Regions from separate parts of the Pseudoalteromonas sp. B160 genome, predicted to be linked through region 2. Evidence: predicted binding sites of a transcription regulator. Region 2 holds the regulator's gene; the other holds the start of a gene.
The links. The regulator FliA, encoded in region 2, starts transcription of late flagellar genes. The targets are predictions, from matches to a motif close to CTAAAGNTNNNNNNNNNNNNGCCGATA.
Positions count from the first base shown of each region.

Region 1: P4S61_RS02780 (VC2046/SO_2500 family protein) is a predicted target of FliA. The motif match lies at 2,799-2,825, and genes of this name have one in related genera.

Region 1 covers NZ_JARLUX010000001.1:577,335-588,000, reverse strand. The annotation lists gene P4S61_RS02800 (M48 family metallopeptidase) at 1-494, shown strand, start outside; one part of gene P4S61_RS02795 (IS3 family transposase) at 639-1,116, shown strand; one part of gene P4S61_RS02795 (IS3 family transposase) at 1,116-2,182, shown strand; tRNA gene P4S61_RS02790 (tRNA-Tyr) at 2,531-2,615, opposite strand; tRNA gene P4S61_RS02785 (tRNA-Tyr) at 2,664-2,748, opposite strand; gene P4S61_RS02780 (VC2046/SO_2500 family protein) at 2,860-3,381, shown strand; gene P4S61_RS02775 (DUF6172 family protein) at 3,541-3,843, shown strand; gene P4S61_RS02770 (general glycosylation pathway protein) at 4,050-4,994, shown strand; gene P4S61_RS02765 (M28 family metallopeptidase) at 5,040-6,659, opposite strand; gene P4S61_RS02760 (RNA recognition motif domain-containing protein) at 6,893-7,132, opposite strand; gene P4S61_RS02755 (YdcF family protein) at 7,266-7,793, shown strand; gene P4S61_RS02750 (esterase-like activity of phytase family protein) at 7,981-9,645, shown strand; gene P4S61_RS02745 (hypothetical protein) at 10,269-10,580, shown strand.
Region 2 covers NZ_JARLUX010000001.1:3,090,608-3,101,273, reverse strand. The annotation lists partial or broken gene P4S61_RS14515 (protein-glutamate methylesterase/protein-glutamine glutaminase) at 1-1,046, opposite strand, end outside; gene P4S61_RS14510 (chemotaxis protein CheA) at 1,115-3,313, opposite strand; partial or broken gene P4S61_RS14505 (protein phosphatase CheZ) at 3,328-4,093, opposite strand; gene cheY (chemotaxis response regulator CheY) at 4,111-4,494, opposite strand; gene P4S61_RS14495 (RNA polymerase sigma factor FliA) at 4,535-5,245, opposite strand; gene P4S61_RS14490 (MinD/ParA family ATP-binding protein) at 5,272-6,132, opposite strand; gene flhF (flagellar biosynthesis protein FlhF) at 6,125-7,606, opposite strand; gene flhA (flagellar biosynthesis protein FlhA) at 7,630-9,738, opposite strand; gene flhB (flagellar biosynthesis protein FlhB) at 9,834-10,666, opposite strand, start outside.

The DNA.
Region 1 (10,666 bases), 2.5 Mb from region 2:
GCGTACTGGTTTTTTCACAACCTATGATACTGACTTATGGTGTCAGCTCGCGCAGCGCATGGCAGCTAGTAAAAAATCAGCAGGGGAATGTGTTACAGCTAAATCTTTCTGGACGGGTTAAGCATCAGCAGCCAATGTACCAAACCTTGCTCGAAAGTTTTTTACATGAGCAATTAGAAAATTATATTGAAATGCGTGTACATGCTTATTGCCTAAAAATGGCAGAGGCTTTACCTAGCAGTATTCGCATTCATACTTATAAGCGTCGTTGGGGCAGTTGTAATCGACGACGAGAATTGACCTTTAATTTGTTATTAGCCAGTGCGCCGCAGAGTATTATTGATTATGTAATTGTGCATGAACTAGCTCACTTGAAATATTTAAATCACAGTGCCGCATTTTGGCAGCGCGTCAGTGAGTTTTATCCTGATTATAAGCAAGCAACAAAATGGTTAAGGCAACACGGTGCGAGTTTACAATGGGTAGTCGAATGAGTTAGCGAGGATAAAGTTACCGAGGGTAAAGTTAGCGAGGATAAAGTTACCGAGGATAAAGTTACCGAGGATAAAGTTACCGAGGATAAAGCCCCCTGTGTCAGGATAGTTGTCGCCTCTAACTTTTTAATAGAGGCAGATAAAATGAGACGTCGATTTACTCAAGAATTTAAAGTTCAAGCTGTTGAAAAAGCATTATCTCAATGTGATGATGTTCGTCTAGAAGATATTGCTGATGATTTAGGCGTCGGCTATTCAACACTACAACGGTGGATTGCACTTGCTAAAAACCATGAACTTGAAACTAAAAATAACGGTAGTCACATGACAACAGAAAAACGCCCTCATGACTGGAGCTTAGAAGACAGGCTCAACGCCATTATTGAATGTGCGAGTTTAGATGAAACAGCTCTTAATGAATATTGTCGTGCTAAAGGACTTTACCCGCATCATATTCAACAATGGAAGCAAGATTTTGCTAAAGGGCCAGCAACGAAGCCTGTAAAATCAGACAGCAAGCAGCTCAAACAAGAAATTAAGCAGCTTCAAAAAGAGCTTAATCGTAAAGATAAAGCATTAGCAGAAACAGCCGCTTTACTTGTACTCAAAAAAGCAGATGCGCTTTGGGGTTTCAACGAGGACGATTAACCAGCTCAACTGAACGCCATGAATTGATAAAGCTCATTAAAGACGCTCAGAAATCAGGGGCAAGGCAAGCAAAAGCATGTGAGTTACTTGGTTTAACGACAAGAACAATCCAACGCTGGATTGAAGCTGAAGATATGATAGATAAGCGGACAAGTACGATAAAACGACCACCTAATAAGCTAACTGAATTAGAGCAACAGCGTATAATTAAGACGGTTAATTCAATAGAGTACGGGCATTTACCACCCTGCAAGATAGTCCCTAAACTATTGGATAAAGGTGTGTGGATAGCATCAGAAAGTTCGTTTTATCGCGTTATGAAATCACATAACTTACTAACACACAGAGAAAAAGTAAAACCAAATAAAAAGATAAAAAAGCCAAAAGCGCTCAAGGCAACACGTGCAAACGAAATTTATACATGGGATATCACGTATTTGCCGACAGCAGTTAAAGGTCAGTTTTTATACTTATATTTAGTGATGGATATTTATAGTCGAAAAATAGTTGGTTGGCAGGTTCATGACACACAACTAAGCACACTGGCGGCTGATTTAATGGTAGATATTTGCAGGCGAGAGCAGGTAAAACCTGAGCAAGTCACGTTGCACTCAGATAATGGCAGTCCAATGAAAGGAGCAACGTTATTAGCGACATTGCAGGAGTTAGGGATTGTGCCTTCATTTAGCCGACCATCTGTGAGTAACGATAATCCGTATTCTGAGTCATTATTTAAAACATTAAAGTATCGCCCAGAATACCCTGAAAAAGCCTTCGAAGATATCGCGAGCGCAAGGAAATGGGTTAACGGATTTGTAGATTGGTACAACGATGAACATTTACATAGCGGTATTAAGTTTGTCACGCCAAATCAGCGTCATTTAGGTTTAGATAAAGCGATCCTAGCGGAACGTCATCGGGTTAATGAAATAGCGAAATTACAGAATCCAAGTCGTTGGTCAGGAAAGTCTCGAAATTGGACAATGATCAATGAAGTAAATTTGAATCCAGAGAAAAAAGAAGAAGTGCGGGCGGCATAAAATTTAACTTGATGCGACAACTAACTTGAAAAACTCCGAAAGTTACCGAGGATAAAGTTACCGAGGGTAAAGTTAGCGAGGGTAAAGTTAGCGAGGATAAAGTTAGCGAGGATAAAGTTACCGAGGATAAAGTTACCGAGGATAAAGTTAGCGAGGGTAAAGTTAGCGAGGATAAAGTTACCGAGGATAAAGTTACCGAGGATAAAGTTACCGAGGATAAAGTTACCGAGGATAAAGTTAGCGAGAATAAAGTTAGCGAGAATAAAGTTAGCGAGAATAAAGTTAGCGAGAATAAAGTTAGCTAGAATAAAGTTCGAAGAATGAAGTTTTGCTGATAGATAAGAAAAGTGGTGGAGGGAGCTGGATTCGAACCAGCGAAGGCTGAGCCGTCAGATTTACAGTCTGATCCCTTTGGCCGCTCGGGAACCCCTCCACACTAATTTTGTCGCATTTGGCCCACTTAACTTAGCGGTAAGAAAAGTGGTGGAGGGAGCTGGATTCGAACCAGCGAAGGCTGAGCCGTCAGATTTACAGTCTGATCCCTTTGGCCGCTCGGGAACCCCTCCAATGCAACGGCGCTGATAATAGCAAAGTGAGCATTTAAGTAAAGAAAAAGCTAAAGAAATATTAAATAAAGCCGATAAATATCTATTACTAACTGCAATCGGCTAAAGTCTATGCAAATCGATGATTTGTTAATCACAGAGAGTCAACTTAACAATCGTCTTGCCAAAAGTGTCTCAGAACACCGTCGTGGCGAGTTTGCATTATTATTGGCAATGCTTTCTCATGACGTGTTAGATTTTAGTCAATTTCATCTCCCTAAAACCCCATTTGATGCACATGCTTCAACACCAAATGAAGCGCAATTACGTGAACAATTAGGGGCAGGGCCTGAGCAAGCATTGGCTCCAGATGAATTTGATATGCTCATTGGCCAACATAATGCACAGCTATTACAACAAGGCAGCATGGCAGATATTCGTTTACGTTCGTGCCTTGCGCCGGAACCATTAGTGATCAGAGATGATAAAAACCATATTCCACTAATGGTGATTGATAATTGCGAACTAGTCGTGCGAAAGCGTCATTTAGATAAAGAAACACAGCTGGATCATCCGCAAATGGATGCGGCTGCATTTTACGATAGCCTTAATAATGCAGATCTTCATCAACCCTTACACCTTGCCCAAGCGTGATATTAAGCTGTAATAATTATCGGTAAAAATATTTTATTTATTTTAGTGTAAAAAAAGCATCCACAAACTAAATGCAATTGCTATAATGACCCCAAATGGCATTTCCAATTTACTTGGTATTATTGCCATCATCATTAAATCAAGGTAATTAGGAACGTAATGAAGAAAACATTCACGCTGAATCACGAGAAAATCAAATACCCTCGCATGGTAGATGCTGCAAAGCATGAAGTAAAAAAGTATTTGAAAAGAGAGCGTAACAAAACGTTGCCAATTGATGCTGATTACTGGGCATTTGATTGTAAATTTGGTAACACAGCTGAAGATGCCCAAGTGGTGCACGTTGCTGAAATTAGCAACTCAATCAGCGAAATTGAAAAACAAGGCTTAGAGTCGTTTTATGTTGAAATCATTGCTAGAGCTGCACAACGTCAAGTGCAAGACTCTGATGATGAAATTTAAAAGTAATTGATTTAATGAAAGAATGGGCTAAGTAGCCCATTTTTTATGCTTGCAAAAAAGTAAGTCCAGCAGTTTATTTTGCACCTGGTTGGTGCGAAATAGATTTTTTATTTTATTTAAATAATGCAACTAATTGATTTATAAGTTTTTGTAAAGTTGGTTCTGTAATTGCTATTACTTTTAATTATGCAGTTAGGAGCAAACACATGGCAAGAATGAGTTATATCAGTAGCGTCGAACGTTACCAAGAATATCAAACCGTGATCCACGACTTACTTGACTCAGTGCTAGCAAGCTTAGAAGACGGTGTTAAAAAACAACAAGATAATCGTTATTTAATCGCTCAATACCCATTTTTAGAATTACAATACTGTTTAGATAAAAATGGCGTGCAGCTAGGTAACAATGTCTGCTTTAAACGTCAGTATATGAAAACCTTAAATAATCGTGGCGATTCACAGGATTTGAGTGAACGGCCGTATTTTCAAGGTATCCAACAACAGCAACATACTCGTTTTACGCCGCCCTATATTTCGATCGCGACCAATCACTTATGTATTTCAGCAATAAAATCGTTACATGCTTCATATGGCGAAAATCGCTATTTAGTGATTGATGTATGTCTAACGCAATTAATCGAATTTATTATGGGGGATCGTACTCGCGCCACGATGACGCCATTTTTTAAAGCGGGTTATGGCATTATTGTCAGTTGCTTATTTATCTTAGTGTTATTTTTACTTGGTAGGGTGTTTGGTGATATTTATAGCTTACTGTTTGTCCGCTCTATAGAAAATGATCCGCTCGAACCGTTTACGATCATCATTTTTATCACCCTCGCGTTAGCAATATTTGATTTAGGTAAAACGATTCTCGAAGAAGAAATTTTAATGCATAAAGATATCTTTAGGCACAGTTCAACGCGGCGCACTATCACACGGTTTATTTCAACTATTTTAATTGCAGTGTCTATTGAAGCGTTATTAACGATGTTTAAGGCAGCGCTGGGGCAGTCGCAGTATTTATTACCGGCAATTTATATGATGTTGGCGGTTGTAGGGCTATTGATTGCGTTGGCTATTTATGTGTATTTAGGGGCAAAAGCCGAAACCTTATTATTGAGCGCACAACGCAATAAGAAAGGGCATTAATAAAAATGGGGTAGGCGATGAATGCCTACCCCAACTCAACTTAATTTATTCTGCGCGGTCTTGGGCGCGACGAGTTTTAAAATCTGAATCGGCTTGCCATTTTGGCCAATCACCGTTGTTTGCCAATTGTGATGCGATATCAACAATTAACTCGATGTCTTGTTTTACACCACCTAATGACCACTGAGCAGAGTAATCATCAGCTTCTTTATGGTATTTATGAGCAATATAATCTGGATCTGTATCACCTAAACTCATAAACAGTAAACCAGGTACGCCTTGTTTAGCTAGTGAGAAGTGATCTGATCGGAAGAATAGGCCGTTTTGTGGCACGGGATCCATTTTTACATGACGGCCTTGTTTGCTTGCGGCTTTGCTAAGGTAGTCTTCCATTTGTGATAAGCCTTTGCCGTATTGCAGTATGTAATCGGTGCCATCTAGCACATTCATACCATCAATATTTAACAGAGCGACCATCTGCTTGGTAGGGATAAGTTCGCCACTGGCAAATTGCTCTGAGCCAATTAACCCTGTTTCTTCGGCGGTAAAGTTTGCAAAAATAATCGAGCGCTTAAACGGTTTTTGTTTATGCATGTTACTTAATATACGAGCGATTTCAATTGTGGCAGCACTGCCTGAGGCATTATCAACTGCACCATTATAAATTTTTGGCCCGCTATCAGTTTGCTTAGTGCCAAAATGGTCCCAATGTGCGCTGACCACAATATATTCATCAGGCGCTTCACTGCCCGTTAATTGCGCAACAACATTGTGTGATTTAGCGTGTGACACTTCGTTTTTAAATGCAAGGTTTGCTGTTAAATTAAGCGCAGTAGCTTTAAAGTCGTCGTTAAGTGCTTGTTGCTTTAATTGTTGATAGCTCAAGTTTGCTGATTTAAATAGCTGCTCGGTTGCATCGAGTGTTAGCCAACCCATTACCGGTAGTTCTGATGCGTTTAGGTTGTTATCCATCAAGGTATATTTTGTGCCTGTATTTGAGCTTTCAACTACGCCCCAAGGATATGCAGCTGGCGCTGTTTCGTGCACAATAAATACTGCGGCTGCGCCTTGGCGAGCGGCTTCTTCGTATTTGTAAGTCCAGCGACCGTAGTAGGTCATGGCGTTGCCGGTAAATAGCGCATCGTTTTGCGTAGCAAACCCAGGATCATTTACTAACACAACAACCGTTTTACCCGTTACATCAATATTTTTATAATCATTCCAATTATACTCGGGCGCATTAATGCCATAACCAACAAATACTACCTCTGAATTACGAACATCAATAAGTGGCTGTAATTGTTTCGTTCGCGCCGTAAAATCTTTTCCAGCGGTAAAGCTCAAGTCGCCAATTTTTAATTGCATGTTTTGATCAGCGGTTACCATCGCCATTTTTACCGGCTGTAAAAACTTATTATTATATGCGCCAGTTAATCCAAGCGCTTGGTATTGGTCACTTAAGTAACCCACAGTTTTTACTTCACCGCGCGTTAATGGACCGCGTCCTTCAAATTCGTCTGAGGCAAGGGTTTTAATATGTTGTTTAATATTGCTTAAATTTACACTGGTTGTATTGTCAAGCGTTGCCTGTTCTTGAGTAGGCTCTGAACAGCCAGTTAAGCCCAATAATAGAGTTATACTGAGTGATTTAAAAAGAGGAGACATAATTGCAGGTTTTTAAGGATACATACTGTGACTATATGGGGTGTCGGTTTTGCTGTCTAGTTTTTTGCCATGAAGCGCAGATATTTTTATAAAATACAATTAGTTGATTTTGGGTACTATGATTTAGTGATTGAATTAAATTTCGTTGGGTGAAAGGGACTGGCGCAGAAGTTGTGTGGGGAAAAGCTAAAAGCCAGCGAAGAGTGCTGGCCTTTTGCAACAAAATAACACGTTTAAGCGTCAGCTTTCTTTACGCGGATCTTGCTTTTATCAACAGTACTTTGATTCAATGCTTTTATTGCTACAGCAGCTTCTGCATCGTTTGGCATTTCTACAAAGGCAAAGCCTTTCGATTGGCCGGTTTCTTTATCTAGTACTAAATTACAATCGGCTACTTTACCGTGTTCAGTAAAAAGTACGCGGATCTCATGTTCAGTGATAGTACGTGATAAGTTTCTAACTAATAGTTTCATAAAGAACCATGTTTTAAAAATAACAGTGTGGATTGTCTCAAGGAAAAGCCGTTTGACCTAATGATTAATTGCAAACCGCAAAAATAGTTTTAAGCTGATAGCCAAAGAATAAAAAACAATTGAGAATCGCGTAATGAGAGCAGCGACGAATAGCGAAATTAAAACGGCACTGATTGTTTTAGGTGGGCCAAATAACAACGATGGTAGTTTATCAGTAATAGCAAAAAGCCGTTGTCAGCGAGCTTATCAAATATACCAAGCAAACCCCTCTGTTAAGGTATTGTGCACTGGCGGGTTTGGCGCACATTTTAATACCACTAACCACGCCCATGGTGAATATACTAAAAGTTACTTAATTGAACTTGGCATACCCGAATCTGCTTTTTTACCGGTGGCACTAAGCCGCTTTACCTTTGAGGATGCGTTACTCACTAAGCCAATACTTATAGCGGAACATATAACCGCGGCCATTTTAGTCAGTTCAGAATTTCATATTGCGCGAGTTCATTATGTATTTAGTCATGTGCAGCCTAATTTAGAGCTAACTCTGGTAAGTGCTAAAACGCCATTGTCAGAGATTAAATTAGCGCAGTTGTATGCCCATGAACGTCAGGCAATGCAGCGTGAGGAAGCGAATGTGCTTAAGCTGCTCAGCGCTTAAATAAGTCCGTTAGTTACTTGTAATCGATTGAAGAGCCTCTTTATTTGATGTTTATTCATAATCAACTATGAATTTGTCATGCAAGTTTCATTGAAAGTTCAAGTTAGTAATTATTAGGCATTAATTGCTGTCATTTTTACTGCTTACTATGACCACTCTAATTATAAAAAGTATAAATGGAGTTGTTGTGAAAAAATTTAAACTAAACCTATCGTTCGTTTTAGTAACAGTATTACTAGGCGCATGTAGTGATGGTAAAGACGGTGCTAATGGGACAGATGGCACGAATGGTAATGGCGGTATAGACGGTGCTGTTGGATTAAACAGCTTAGTTATGCAAACAGAGTTGAATATGGGCGATAGCAACTGTTGGATGGGCGGCATAAAAATTGATTCGGGTTTGGATGCCGACCGCAATGGTGCTTTAGCCACAACAGAGGTTACAAGTACGTCCTTTCTTTGTAACCCTGATAATTTTGGGAGTACCGGTGAGCGTCTATCTTATACCGTAATGCGCAACGAACTAGAAAATTATTATTACCCAGGATCTACTTTTGAGGTACGCAATGGTGGTTACGGCTCTGATATGGATGGTCACCCGATGAATACGACACAATTTTATGCTTTAACTGATCGTGGTCCTAATTCTAATTATCGAACCTCTCAAGAGGGCGCACCTCACGGTAATGGTAAGAAGTTCCCAACACCTGACTACACGCCGCGTATTGGTTTATTTGCAGTTCAGTCAACGGGTGATATCGCTAAGATTAAAGATATTTTGCTCAAAGATCGTGATGGTAACAATATTAGTGGCCTACCAAATTCAGCTGCATTAGGTGGAACAGGTGAAGTACCGTATACGACTGATGGCGAAGTTATTCGCGCAGATATGACGCAGCCGTATGACGAAGTTACTAACCCTGCAGTTTATGATGATTATGGTTTGGATGCCGAAGGTTTAGCTGCTTTAAAAGATGGTACTTTCTGGGTTAGCGATGAGTATGGTCCACACATGGTGCATTATGATGCTAACGGTAAAGAAATTGGCCGTATTAATGCATTTACCGCAGACATACGTACAGATGCTATTAATACTGATTACGGTTTGAAGATTAACTTACCAGCAGAGTTTGCTAATCGATGGGCTAACCGTGGTATGGAGGGGTTAGCGATCACACCTGATCAGAAAACATTAGTCGGCATTATGCAATCAAGCTTGGATAATCCGAGTAAAAACCGTACAGATTTAACTCGTATTGTCACTGTTGATTTAGAAACTGGCAATATTTCGCAATATTTGTATCGACAGGTTAAAGGGTCGAATTCTAACTCAGCAATTAAAGCGCTTAGCAACACGAGCTTCTTAGTACTTGAACGTGACGGTGCTTTTTATAACAAAGGTGATGAGACAGCACAAAAGCATGTTTATAAGATTGATATCAGCGGTGCGACCGATTTAGAAGCAGTTGCAGCAATGGGGGATATTGAACAAAATAGCAATTTAGGTTTAATCATTGCAGGTAAAACAATAGAGCAAGTTATAAATGATGCAGTTGATTATGATGCAGGTTGGGCTGAACTAGCTGCAAAGAATATCTTACCAGTGACAAAAAGCACATCGCCAGTTGTTGATATGGTTAACGAAGTTTCTTACCCACATGACAAGATGGAAGGTTTATGGCTTATCGATAATACGCGTTTGGGGGTGATTAATGATGATGACTTTGCTACTTGGTCTGAAGCCACTATTGGAGGGCCGTTAGGGCAAAAGTATTTAGATACTAATAATACTGTCGTTGATGGTAATACCTTGTATATAGTTGATGGTCTGGATTTATCACCTATTCAATAATCATAATGAATTCAAGCCGATTCACGTCGGCTTTTTTTATTACAATTTATAAAGGTTAGTGATGAAACATAAAAGCGAATTTGTCAGTGGTTTGTCATTATTATTAATTTGTAGCGCTGTTAGTGCCGATAATCCTGATGTGATTTCTCGATAGTATAAGGGTTTACTCGAGCCTAGCAAACTCACTTATAGTAATGAGTCGGCTAACGTAGACAGTTATTTTAGTGCATTTAAAGCCATAGTAGAGACGGCAATCTTACGATGTAAATGGCTCATTATCACTTGATAAGAACCGTACAGTTAAGTTTTTCGATACTCTAGGTAGCTGTCAGCTGCAAAATTTAGGTTATTCGTTTCGTGAACGAATCGAAAATGGTAATTCAGAAGTGACATTGAAATTTCGCAGTCGGGATCGCTATACCGCTAATTTCGAAGATTTATCATCAGCGACTAACGGCACCAAGACTAAGCTAGAGGCTGACTGAGGAATAACCAATTCTGATTACCAAGTAGTTTATAGTCATTCAACTAAAGCACCAAATACTCGTAAAATCAATGGCTTTAAAGATATAAATACGCATGACTCTGGCTTTGAATTAGAGTTTAGTTTTAATGATAATTTGATGCTGGCACAAGTCGGCAACTTAACTATTTACGAGCGTGTTTATAAAGGAGCACAAATTGACTTAGGCTCAATTGATGCACAAGTCAGTGTAACACTATGGTACAGCGGTATTCCCTCGGCTGGTCAACAGCTAATCATCGCGCAGCCATCGTTTAAATATGAAGACTTCATGGCTAATTATACGCAAAAAGTAGTGCAACGAGCTTTGATTGCGTTCGATGGTATGAATAGTTTAAGTAGTTTGAACCTCACAGGGGGGCTGACTAAATCACAAGCCGTTTATCAATATAATCCTAGCTTTAGTAATTAAAGACATGCGAGATGAGTGTCGGTATCGATATAAATTGCACGTGATTAAGAAAACAAAAAGCCGTTAGTGATTTAATCCATTACTAA
Region 2 (10,666 bases):
CTGTGGCATACCATATACCACACTGGTTTTTTCATCTTGCGCCCAAATAGTGGCGCCGGCTTGTTTGAGCATTCTTGCACCATCTCGTCCATCAGCGCCCATGCCTGTAAGTACCACAGCTAACACATCACCTTGAAAAGATTTGGCTGTACTAGCAAAAGTAACGTCAACACTGGGCTTATAAGTGATCCGCGCACTGTCGTCCTCAAAAACACGTAACGTGCGATTTCCACCTCGTCCCTCAACCAGCATCTGTTGACCACCTGGCGCTAGATAAGCGACGCCTGGCATTAATCGGTCGCCTTGTTGTGCTTCTTTTACTTTTATTTTGCACAAGCCATTTAAACGAGCGGCAAATGCTGGCGTAAACGCAGCTGGCATATGCTGTATTAACAAAATGGGATGTGGGAAATTGGCCGGCAACTTAGTCAAAATAGTTTGCAGTGCGACAGGCCCCCCTGTGGAGGTGCCTATTGCAACTATTTGATATTTCTTACCCGAAGCACGTGTATTAGCTGCAATGTTCGAAGCGGGCGCTGTGCTGCGGTTAAAACTTCTATCAGGTTGAGTTATCGCAGGTCGACTTGTTGTACCTGTGCAGAAACGGAAGGTATTGATGTCGGTGTCGGCCTACTGAAGCGTGATAGACGCTTGCGTCCAATTTCTTTTACTTTATTTTGTAATAACTTAATCGCATCTTCATTATTACGAGCAATGTCTTCAAATTTTTTCGGTAAAAAATCTAAAGCACCCGCATCAAGTGCGTCTAAGGTTGCTGTTGCGCCATCACGGGTCAAGGAAGAGAACATCAGAATTGGGGTTGGATTTGCTGCCATGATCTCTTTTACAGCACTAATACCATCAAGGACAGGCATTTCAACATCCATAGTGATTACATCTGGACGCAATTGATTTGTCTTGTCTACCGCTTCTCTGCCATTTACCGCAAAACCAATTACTTCAATATCCTTATCTTGCTCGAGTATTTCGCTCACCCTGCGGCGAAAGAAACTTGAATCATCAACAACTAAAACTTTAACTGCCATTGGCATACTCTATGTAAATTTTATCTGTGAGAGCCATATATAGCTCTCACAATAAGATAAGAATTGGACTAACCTGCGTAATGTTTTAACAGGTTTGGAACATCTAAGATTAGCGCTATACCACCGTCAGACGTGATCGTTGCACCTGCCATACCAGGTGTTCCTTGTAGTAAAGCATCAAGCGGTTTAATAACAACTTCTTCTTGACCAATCAATGAATCCACTACAAAACCAACTTGTTGCGTACCTATTTGTACAATTACAACATGGCCTTGAGCTTTGCGTAATGATCTGTCAGCACCTTTGACTAACCAATGTTCTAAATAAAACAACGGTCGTGCTTTCTTACGAACAATAATGGTTAATTGGCCATCAACTACATTCGTTTTAGTTAGATCTAGGTGGAATATTTCATTAACACCAGCCAGTGGTAATGCAAATGTTTGCTCACCGACAACCACCATCAATGTCGGCAAAATAGCCAACGTTAACGGAACTTTAATTTCTAGGATTGTACCTACACCTAGCTCAGATTGAATACTCACAGAACCATTTAGTTGGGTAATTTTGGTTTTCACCACATCCATACCCACACCACGACCCGAAATATCAGAGATCTGTTCTTTGGTGGAAAAGCCTGGTGCAAAAATAAGGTTATAGGCTTCTGTATCAGATAATCGAGCAGCTTGCTCGTGATCAAGCACCCCTTTATTAATTGCTATTTTTTTCAGCTTTTCGGGATCCATACCAGCACCATCATCTCGGATGGTAAGCAAAATATGATCACCTTCTTGCGATGCTGATAAAGTTACAGTCCCAGTCCTTGCTTTACCTGCCGCTTCACGCACATCAGGCATTTCAATACCGTGGTCTACAGAGTTACGCACCAAGTGGACTAAAGGATCTGCCAGTGCCTCAACTAAGTTTTTATCTAAATCAGTTTCTTCACCCACGAGCAATAAATTGATATCTTTTTTCAAACTGCGGGCTAAATCACGTACTACGCGAGGGAAACGACCGAACACTTTCTTGATCGGTTGCATCCGCGTTTTCATCACCGCACCTTGCAAGTCCGCAGTTACTACATCAAGGTTTGAAATGGCTTTACCCATCGCTTCACTTTCAGTATTGGTTGCTAAACTGACTAGGCGATTGCGCACTAGCACAAGTTCACCGACCATATTCATTATTTGATCAAGGCGTTTTGTATCAACGCGCACAGTGGTATCAGCTTGTGGTGGAACTGATTTTTTCGCAACAGCTGTCGCTGGAGCTGGCTTTTCAGCCGCTTTCGCAGGCTCAGACACTGCTGGTTTAGGCGCAGGTTTAGCTGCGGCAACAGGTGCTGGGGGAGGGGCTGGTTTTTGAGCGGGTGTTGGCTCAGTATCTGCAACTGCTTGTGGTGCACTCCCTTTGCCGTGCAATTCATCTAATAATGCTTCAAACTCATCATCGCTGATCTCGTCTGGACTATTACTTTTAGTTGGCTCTGATGACGCTTGGGGCGGTTTAGGCGCAGTATTTTCGGTGCTTGCAGCATCTTTATTACTGACCAAACCAAAGCTACCAACACCATGTAATTCATCTAATAAATTATCGAATTCGTCATCAGTAATATCACTATTTGATGACTCATTGCTAACTGTTACTGCTGGAGTTACAGGACTTTGTCCTTTTCCATGCAGCTCATCTAGCAAACTTTCAAATTCATCTTCTGATATATCATCGATTTGAACATCTTTTTTATCGCTATCAACTTGACCATCAAATAACAAGTCAAATGCAAATGGATCATCAGAATCATCTAAAATAGCATCAGCATCAACAACAGGAGTATCGTCTGCAGGCTCAGCAGCGCCAGTTAGTTCTTCAGCAGTTGGCGGCAATCCCAATTTATGTAAAACAGCCAGCAACTCTGGATTTGCAGGTTCTGGTTTTTCTCGGCTTTGGATGGTCGCAAACATTTCGTTGATAGTATCGAGCGCTTGCAAGATCACGTCCATCAGCTCAGAATTAACCTTACGAACACCTTGACGCAATAAATCGAAAACGTTTTCTGCACCGTGACAAGCGTCAACTAGCTCAGTCATGCTTAAAAAACCTGCGCCGCCTTTTACCGTATGAAAACCACGGAAAATTGCATTGAGTAATTCGGTATCATCTGGGTTATTTTCAAGCTCCACCAGCTGTTCTGACAAAAGCTCAAGAATTTCTCCAGCCTCTACTAGAAAATCTTGTAAAATATCTTCATCGACTTCAAAGCTCATGCAGTTCTCTCCTCTTAGAAGCCCAAGCTTGATAATAAATCATCAACATCATCTTGTCCTGAGACAACATCATCACGAGATTCTTTATCAATAATTGGCTCCTTCAGGGCCTGCAAGTGTATTTTCAGCAGGCGGTTTTTCAATGACTGGTGCTATTGTTTTTGTTTCGCTATCATCTTGGCTACCAAATGCTGTCAACAAGTGGATCAAGCTGTCTTCTACTTCTCTAACAAGCTCTATCACTCGACGGATCACTTGACCTGTTAAATCTTGAAAATCTTGTGCCATCAAGACATTGGTCATGAGTCCTTGCAACTCATCCGTTTTAGTTTGCGAGCTATTCATGAACTTATCTAAGCTGTGGCATAATGTTTTAAACTCACCTAGCTCAATTTCACGATTCATTAAACGATCCCAAGTGGGTTTAATGTCTGAAATATCATCTGCAAGCTGTTGGGCAATTGGTAAACTTGCTTCTACAGCATCCATGGTTTTATTAGCAGCGTTCTCTGTCATTTCCATAACATAGTTTAGACGCTGCTTAGCATCGGGGAGTGCGTCTTTGGTCAAATCAGCTAAACGTGTATCAAGCTCAAAATTTTTCAACGCATCATGAAGCTGACGCGTAAGTTTGCCTACTTCGGCAAATAATTCTGATTGCTCTTTTGACGCCGCATCAATAATTAACTGATCAGCTTTATCTTGTTCACCATTTTCAAGGTAAACCACAAGCTGCCGGGCTTGTTCTAAACTGATCTGAGGCGCAGCTGGTGCTGACATAAGCCTCTCCTATTTATTTAACCTAAACGCTCAAACACTTTTTCCAATTTGGTTTTCAGTGTTGCGGCTGTAAATGGTTTAACGATATAGCCGTTAACACCAGCTTGTGCAGCAGCAACAATTTGTTCTTTTTTAGCTTCTGCTGTTACCATTAAAACAGGGATGTGTTTCAGGCTGTCATCGGCCCTGATAGCGCGCAAGAGGTCAATTCCTTGCATGCCAGGCATGTTCCAATCTGTTACTACAAAATCAAATTCTTGATTCTGCAACATCGGTAAAGCTGTTGAGCCATCATCAGCTTCTTGTACATTTGTAAAACCCAAATCTCTTAACAGATTTTTGATAATACGTCTCATCGTCGAAAAATCATCAACAACAAGAATTTTCATGTTTTTATCCAAAACATCCTCCGGTGAGGTCTGAACCTATATTTACTTACTACTAGTTAATCCAGTCATTGATTTTTGCTTTGAGCTTAATCATCGCCTGACCATGTATCTGACTCACACGCGATTCGCTTACATCGAGTATATGTCCAATCTCTTTTAAATTCATTTCATCATTATAATAAAGCGACAATACTAACCCATCTCGTTCAGGTAAAGATTGTATAGCTGTTAATAATGATTGATTAAAACGTTCATTTTTAACGTTATTAAAGGGCTTGTCTAGTGCTAAATCATGTCCCACTGGTGTGATAACATCTTCATCAATTCCCAAGTCTTCTATACCTAAAACCTTACTTGAATTTACATCACTAAGAATATGATGGTACTCATCTAGCGTAATATCAAGTTTTTCAGCAACTTCACTATCTTTAGGTTCTCGATTCAGGCTGCTTTCTAGCTCACTAATCGCTTCAGCAACTCTGCGGCTATTACGGTGCACTGAGCGAGGAGCCCAATCACCTCGGCGCATTTCATCCAGCATCGCACCACGAATACGAATGCCTGCAAAGGTTTCAAAGCTTGCACCTTTAGTCGCATCAAAGTTTTTTGATGCTTCAATTAACCCTATCATCCCCGATTGAATCAAATCATCGAGTTGCACACTCGCGGGTAAACGAGCGATCAAATGACAAGCCACTTTTTTAACTAAAGAAGCATGTCGCTCAACAATCACATTTAAATTTTGTGTCGATTGATATCCCATCGCTTTATTCACCGATGCCGTCATAGTTAGCCGTTTACTAATTTTTCTATGAAAAATTCTAAATGGCCAGATGGTTGATTAGGTATAGGCCATTTAACTGCTTTTGTCGCTAATGTTTTAAATGCAATTGCCGCTGGAGAATTTGGAAATAAATCAACAATTACTTTTTGACGACGAGTTGCTTTACGCATGTTTTCATCATAAGGGACTGTTGCAACCAATTCCATTGAGACATCCAAAAAGCGATCCGTTACTTTTGAGAGCTTAGCAAATAGTTCGTGGCCTTCACGCATACTGCGCACCATATTAGCAACTATTTTAAACTTATACACACCATGCTCACGACTCAACACTTTGATTAATGCATAAGCGTCGGTTATTGAGGTCGGTTCATCACATACTACTACCATGACATCTTGCGCTGCGCGCGAAAAACTTAATACCATGTCAGAGATACCAGCAGCAGTATCAACAATTAATATATCAAATTCGGTATTCAACTCACTAAAAGCACGAATTAATCCAGCATGTTCTGATGGAGAAAGTTCCACCATACTTTGTGAGCCTGACGTCGCTGGTACTATTTTAATTCCTGCAGGCCCTTCAACTAAAATTTCATCGAGCTCACATTCACCTGATAGTACATGAGATAGATTACGTTCAACCCGAAGCCCTAACATCACATCACAATTTGCTAAACCCAAATCGGCATCCAGAACTAACACTCGGTTTCCGAGCTGACCCAACGCAATCGCAGTGTTAAGTGAGACGTTAGTTTTCCCTACGCCACCTTTACCACCTGTTACAGCGATAACTTTAACGCCGTTATTATTGTTTTGACTCATTTTACGCAGGCCACTTGCTTGATCTAATACTGTGTTAATCATACATCCCTACTGTGCTTGACGCTACTGCTTGGCGTCGTGAATGTTGTGCTTTTGTTCTTTTTAAATACAATTGTTCTGCTTTTTTTACTAATTTCTCTGCATTGGCGACCCGAATGTCCTCTGGAACGCGCTGACCGTTAGTAAGATACCCTATTGGAAGGCGATTTTGAATCGCTATACTAATAATCTCACCTAAACTTAATGATTCGTCTAATTTAGTGAAAATACAGCCACTTAATTGTACCTTCTTAAAATGTCTTACGGTTTCTTGTAAAACATTAATTTGTGCGGTCGCACTGAGCACTAAATAATTGCGAATATCGACACGTTGATTACGCATTAATGTATTTAGCTGCTCAGTTAAACGTAAATCACGTTGGCTCATTCCCGCGGTATCTATTAATACTAGACGCTTATTTCGTAAATGATATAAAACTTCTGCTAATTCATTGGCATCTTTAACTTGTTTTACACCACAACCGATGATCCGGCCATAAGTAGCTAACTGTTCATAAGCGCCAATACGGTAAGTATCAGTGGTAATTAGCGCAACTTTATCTGCACCATATTTTTGTGCGCCAAGGGCTGCAAGTTTTGCCACGGTTGTAGTTTTACCTACCCCAGTAGGACCAACAAGTGCATATACCCCGCCTTGGCGAAGGATTTCGTTATTTGTAGTATGCATTTGGTTTTCAACCATTTGCAATAGTGCTTGCCAGGCTTGCTGACGTGACACATCGTCCGGAATAAAGCAGGCCATTTGCTCTGCAACTTCACTGTCGATACCCATTCCAACTAAACGATCGATCATGCATGCGCGAGTAGGATCGCGACGCGCTAAATCTTGTTGCATCAAACCCGATACCTGATACTCAAGTAATTGACGCATCGCAGCCATTTCATCACGCATAGCGGTGATTTCATCTGTTTTGGCTGCACTTTTTGTTGGCATCGGAGTATCTAAATCATCAAAACCACTTTCTAGATCATCATCAAAACCTAAGCTATGTGCTTGCGTTTGTGGACGCGGCGCAGTATCGCGACGAGCAAAATCACTATGCGCTTGTGGTTCATGGCGAGCTTGCTGTGCTTGATGTTGTTGCTGTGGTTGATACTGAGTAGATGTATCAATCCCTGACTGGCTAAACATAGACGCAAGCTCAGGTGAGCGTGGACGCGGTGATTGGCGCTCTAATAATGCTTGTAAGCTATCAGCTACCGCAGCTTGCGGCTCATGCTGCGCACGTTGTGGCGCAGGTTTAACAAAGTTAGCATTCGTTTGCGGTTGCGCCTTAGCAACATGTGGTTGTGCCGGTGCTTTCGGGGCTGCTTTTTCATAATCAACGGCGGCAACAATCTCTACCCCATTGGCTAATTTTTTATTTGACATGATTACAGCATCTACACCGAGTTCATCTTTAACTTCTTTCAGTGCGGTGCGCATATCTTTAGCAAAAAAACGTTTTATTTTCATGGTTCAACCCCTTTAAAATCCGATTATTGGCCTACTGAGCTGACAATCTTGATCTGTCTTTCGTCTGGTACCTCTTGATAAGACATCACTCGCAATCCTGGAATGGTGTACTTAACAAAACGAGATAACACAGTGCGTAACATTCCTGACGTTAGCAATATCGAAGGTTCACCGGCCATTTCTTGGTTTTGATGCGCTTCATTTAATGATTGTTGAAGTCGCTCTGCAAGTCCTGGCTCTATTCCGGCACCTTCGTCGCCTGCATTTTGTAGTGACTGATGCAACATCTGTTCCAACTCAGGCGCCAAGGTTATGACAGGGATTTCTGATGACATTCCAACCGCGTCTTGAACAATTAATCTGCGCAGTGAAATTCGCACTGCTGCGGTTAATACATCAGGATCTTGGCTTCGAGGGCCATACTCAACAAGGGTTTGTACAATTGAACGCATATCGCGAATAGCAACGCCTTCATTTAATAAATTTTGTAATACTTTAACAATTGCTGTTAGTGGTAAAATATCTGGCACTAGCCCTTCAACTAAACGAGGATGACTTTTTGCCAGCATATCTAATAGATTTTGCACTTCCTCGTGGCCGAGTAACAAGGCCGCGCTGTTAGTTAGTAACTGACTAATATGCGTTGCTACCACAGTCGCTGCATCAACCACGGTATAACCGAGTGATTGTGCTTCATCTTTTTGATCTGGTTTGATCCAAATAGCGTCTAGACCAAAGGCAGGATCTTTAGTAGCAATCCCTTTTATTGGACCAAATACTTGGCCAGGATTAATAGCCAACTCATCACCGTGCTTAAGCTCGCCCTCACCACTTGAAACACCCATCATGGTAATTCTGTATGCATTTGGGTCTAACTCTAAGTTATCGCGAATATGCACCGGTGGAATTAAAAAACCAAGTTCTTGAGATAACTTTTTACGTACTCCTTTAATTCGGTTTAATAATTCGCCACCTTGTGATTGATCAACTAATGGAATTAAGCGATAGCCAACTTCGAGGCCAATTACATCAACTTGTTGTACATCATCCCAACCTAGCTCTTTTTGCTCTTGCTTGTTAGCAACACCAGTGCCTGTTGCACCGCCATTGGCAGCTTCTGCTTCCTTAGCAGCCGCTTCTTTAAGCTTACTTTGCTGGGTGTAATACGCTAAATAACCAAGTAAAGCACCAAGGCTTAAAAAGGCAAAATGTGGCATACCCGGGACCAAACCCATCACGATTAAAATACCCGAAGCAATAAATAATGATTTTTCGTTACCGAGTTGTTTCTTAAATTGATCGCCCATATTGAGCGATTCATTTTGACGAGTAACAACAATTGCAGTGCCAATAGATAACAGTAATGATGGTAATTGTGCAACTAGACCATCACCAATGGTCAGTAAGGTATACACTTCCATTGCGTTACCAAAGCTTAAATCATGCTGGATCATACCAACAAACAAGCCGCCAACAATATTGATGATCAGTATCACTATACCAGCAATCGCATCACCTTTTACAAACTTACTCGCACCATCCATCGAGCCATAAAAGTCCGCTTCACGGGTGACTTCTTCACGGCGGTCTCGTGCTTGCTCTGCACTAATAAAACCCGCATTCAAGTCGGCATCAATGGCCATTTGTTTGCCTGGCATCGCATCTAAGGTAAAGCGTGCCGATACCTCAGAGATCCTGCCTGCGCCTTTGGTGATTACCACAAAGTTGATGATGATCAAAATCAAAAACACCACTAAACCAACTGCGTAGTTGCCACCAATTACCACTGAACCAAAAGCTTCGATTACTTTACCTGCGGAATCGCCACCGTTATGGCCTTCAAGCAGCACCACTTCGGTACTGGCAACATTTAGTGCCAAACGCATAATAGTTGCAATCAATAGTACTGCGGGAAACATCCCAAATTCAACAGGCTTCATGGTGTAAACTGTCACTAACAACACCACTAATGCTAAAGCTATATTAAACGAGAAAAGAATGTCGAGTAAAAATGGCGGTAACGGTAAAATCACCATGCCCAGCGCAGCGAGCACCAGCAAAGGTGTACCAACACCTTTTAAATACTCTTTTTTATCTTTATTAAGTTGTTGTAATACAGCTTTAAATTCCATAATTCTACAATTTCAAAAAATTGACACTAAACGGAATTTGCAATAACTATTCCAAGTTATTAATTACGAGCTTAAAAGAATACTGATTATTCAAATCAATACTTATAGGCATCTGGAATTGGGAGTGTTTTATTCAATTTTGTAGGGCGTTTACCACGGCCTTTTTGAAAGCGTTTAAGCTGAAATACATAAGCTAAAACTTGTGCGACTGCAGTAAATAGTTGGTCAGGGATTTGTTCTCCTACTTCGGCAGTATGATACAGTGCTCGAGTAAGCATGGGGGACTCTACAATGGGTACCTCGTTACCTATGGCTATTTTTCTAATTTGCATCGCCATCTCATCAACGCCTTTGGCAACTAATATAGGCGCGCCAGCGCGCTCTGTGTCGTACTTTAATGCCACAGAGTAATGAGTAGGGTTGGTAACAACTACATCGGCATCTGGCACATCCTGCATCATGCGTCGCTGCGACATTTGTCTTTGCGTTTGTCTTATACGCGCTTTAATTTGCGGATCACCTTCAGAATTTTTATATTCATCTTTGACTTCTTGTAGAGTCATTTTTAATTCTTTGTGATGTTTATGGCTTTGATATGGCGCATCAATCGCAGCAATAATGGTTAAGGTGCAGGTCAGCCCTAAAAACATCCATGCGAGTATCTCTAAGGCATGAATGATATTGCCCGGCGCACTTTCAATACTCAGATGAAGAATTTCATCAAAGAAGGTGTTGATCAAAAAAATGGCAAAGCCCGCCACGACCACAAACTTTAAAATCGATTTCACCAACTCGACGCCCGCTTGTGGACCTAACATCCGCTTTATACCTTTTGCTGGTGACATTTTACTGGCTTTGGGTGCTGCCGCCTCCCAACTAAAGTTAAAACCACCTAACAAGGTATTACCTATGATACCCGCCAACACAA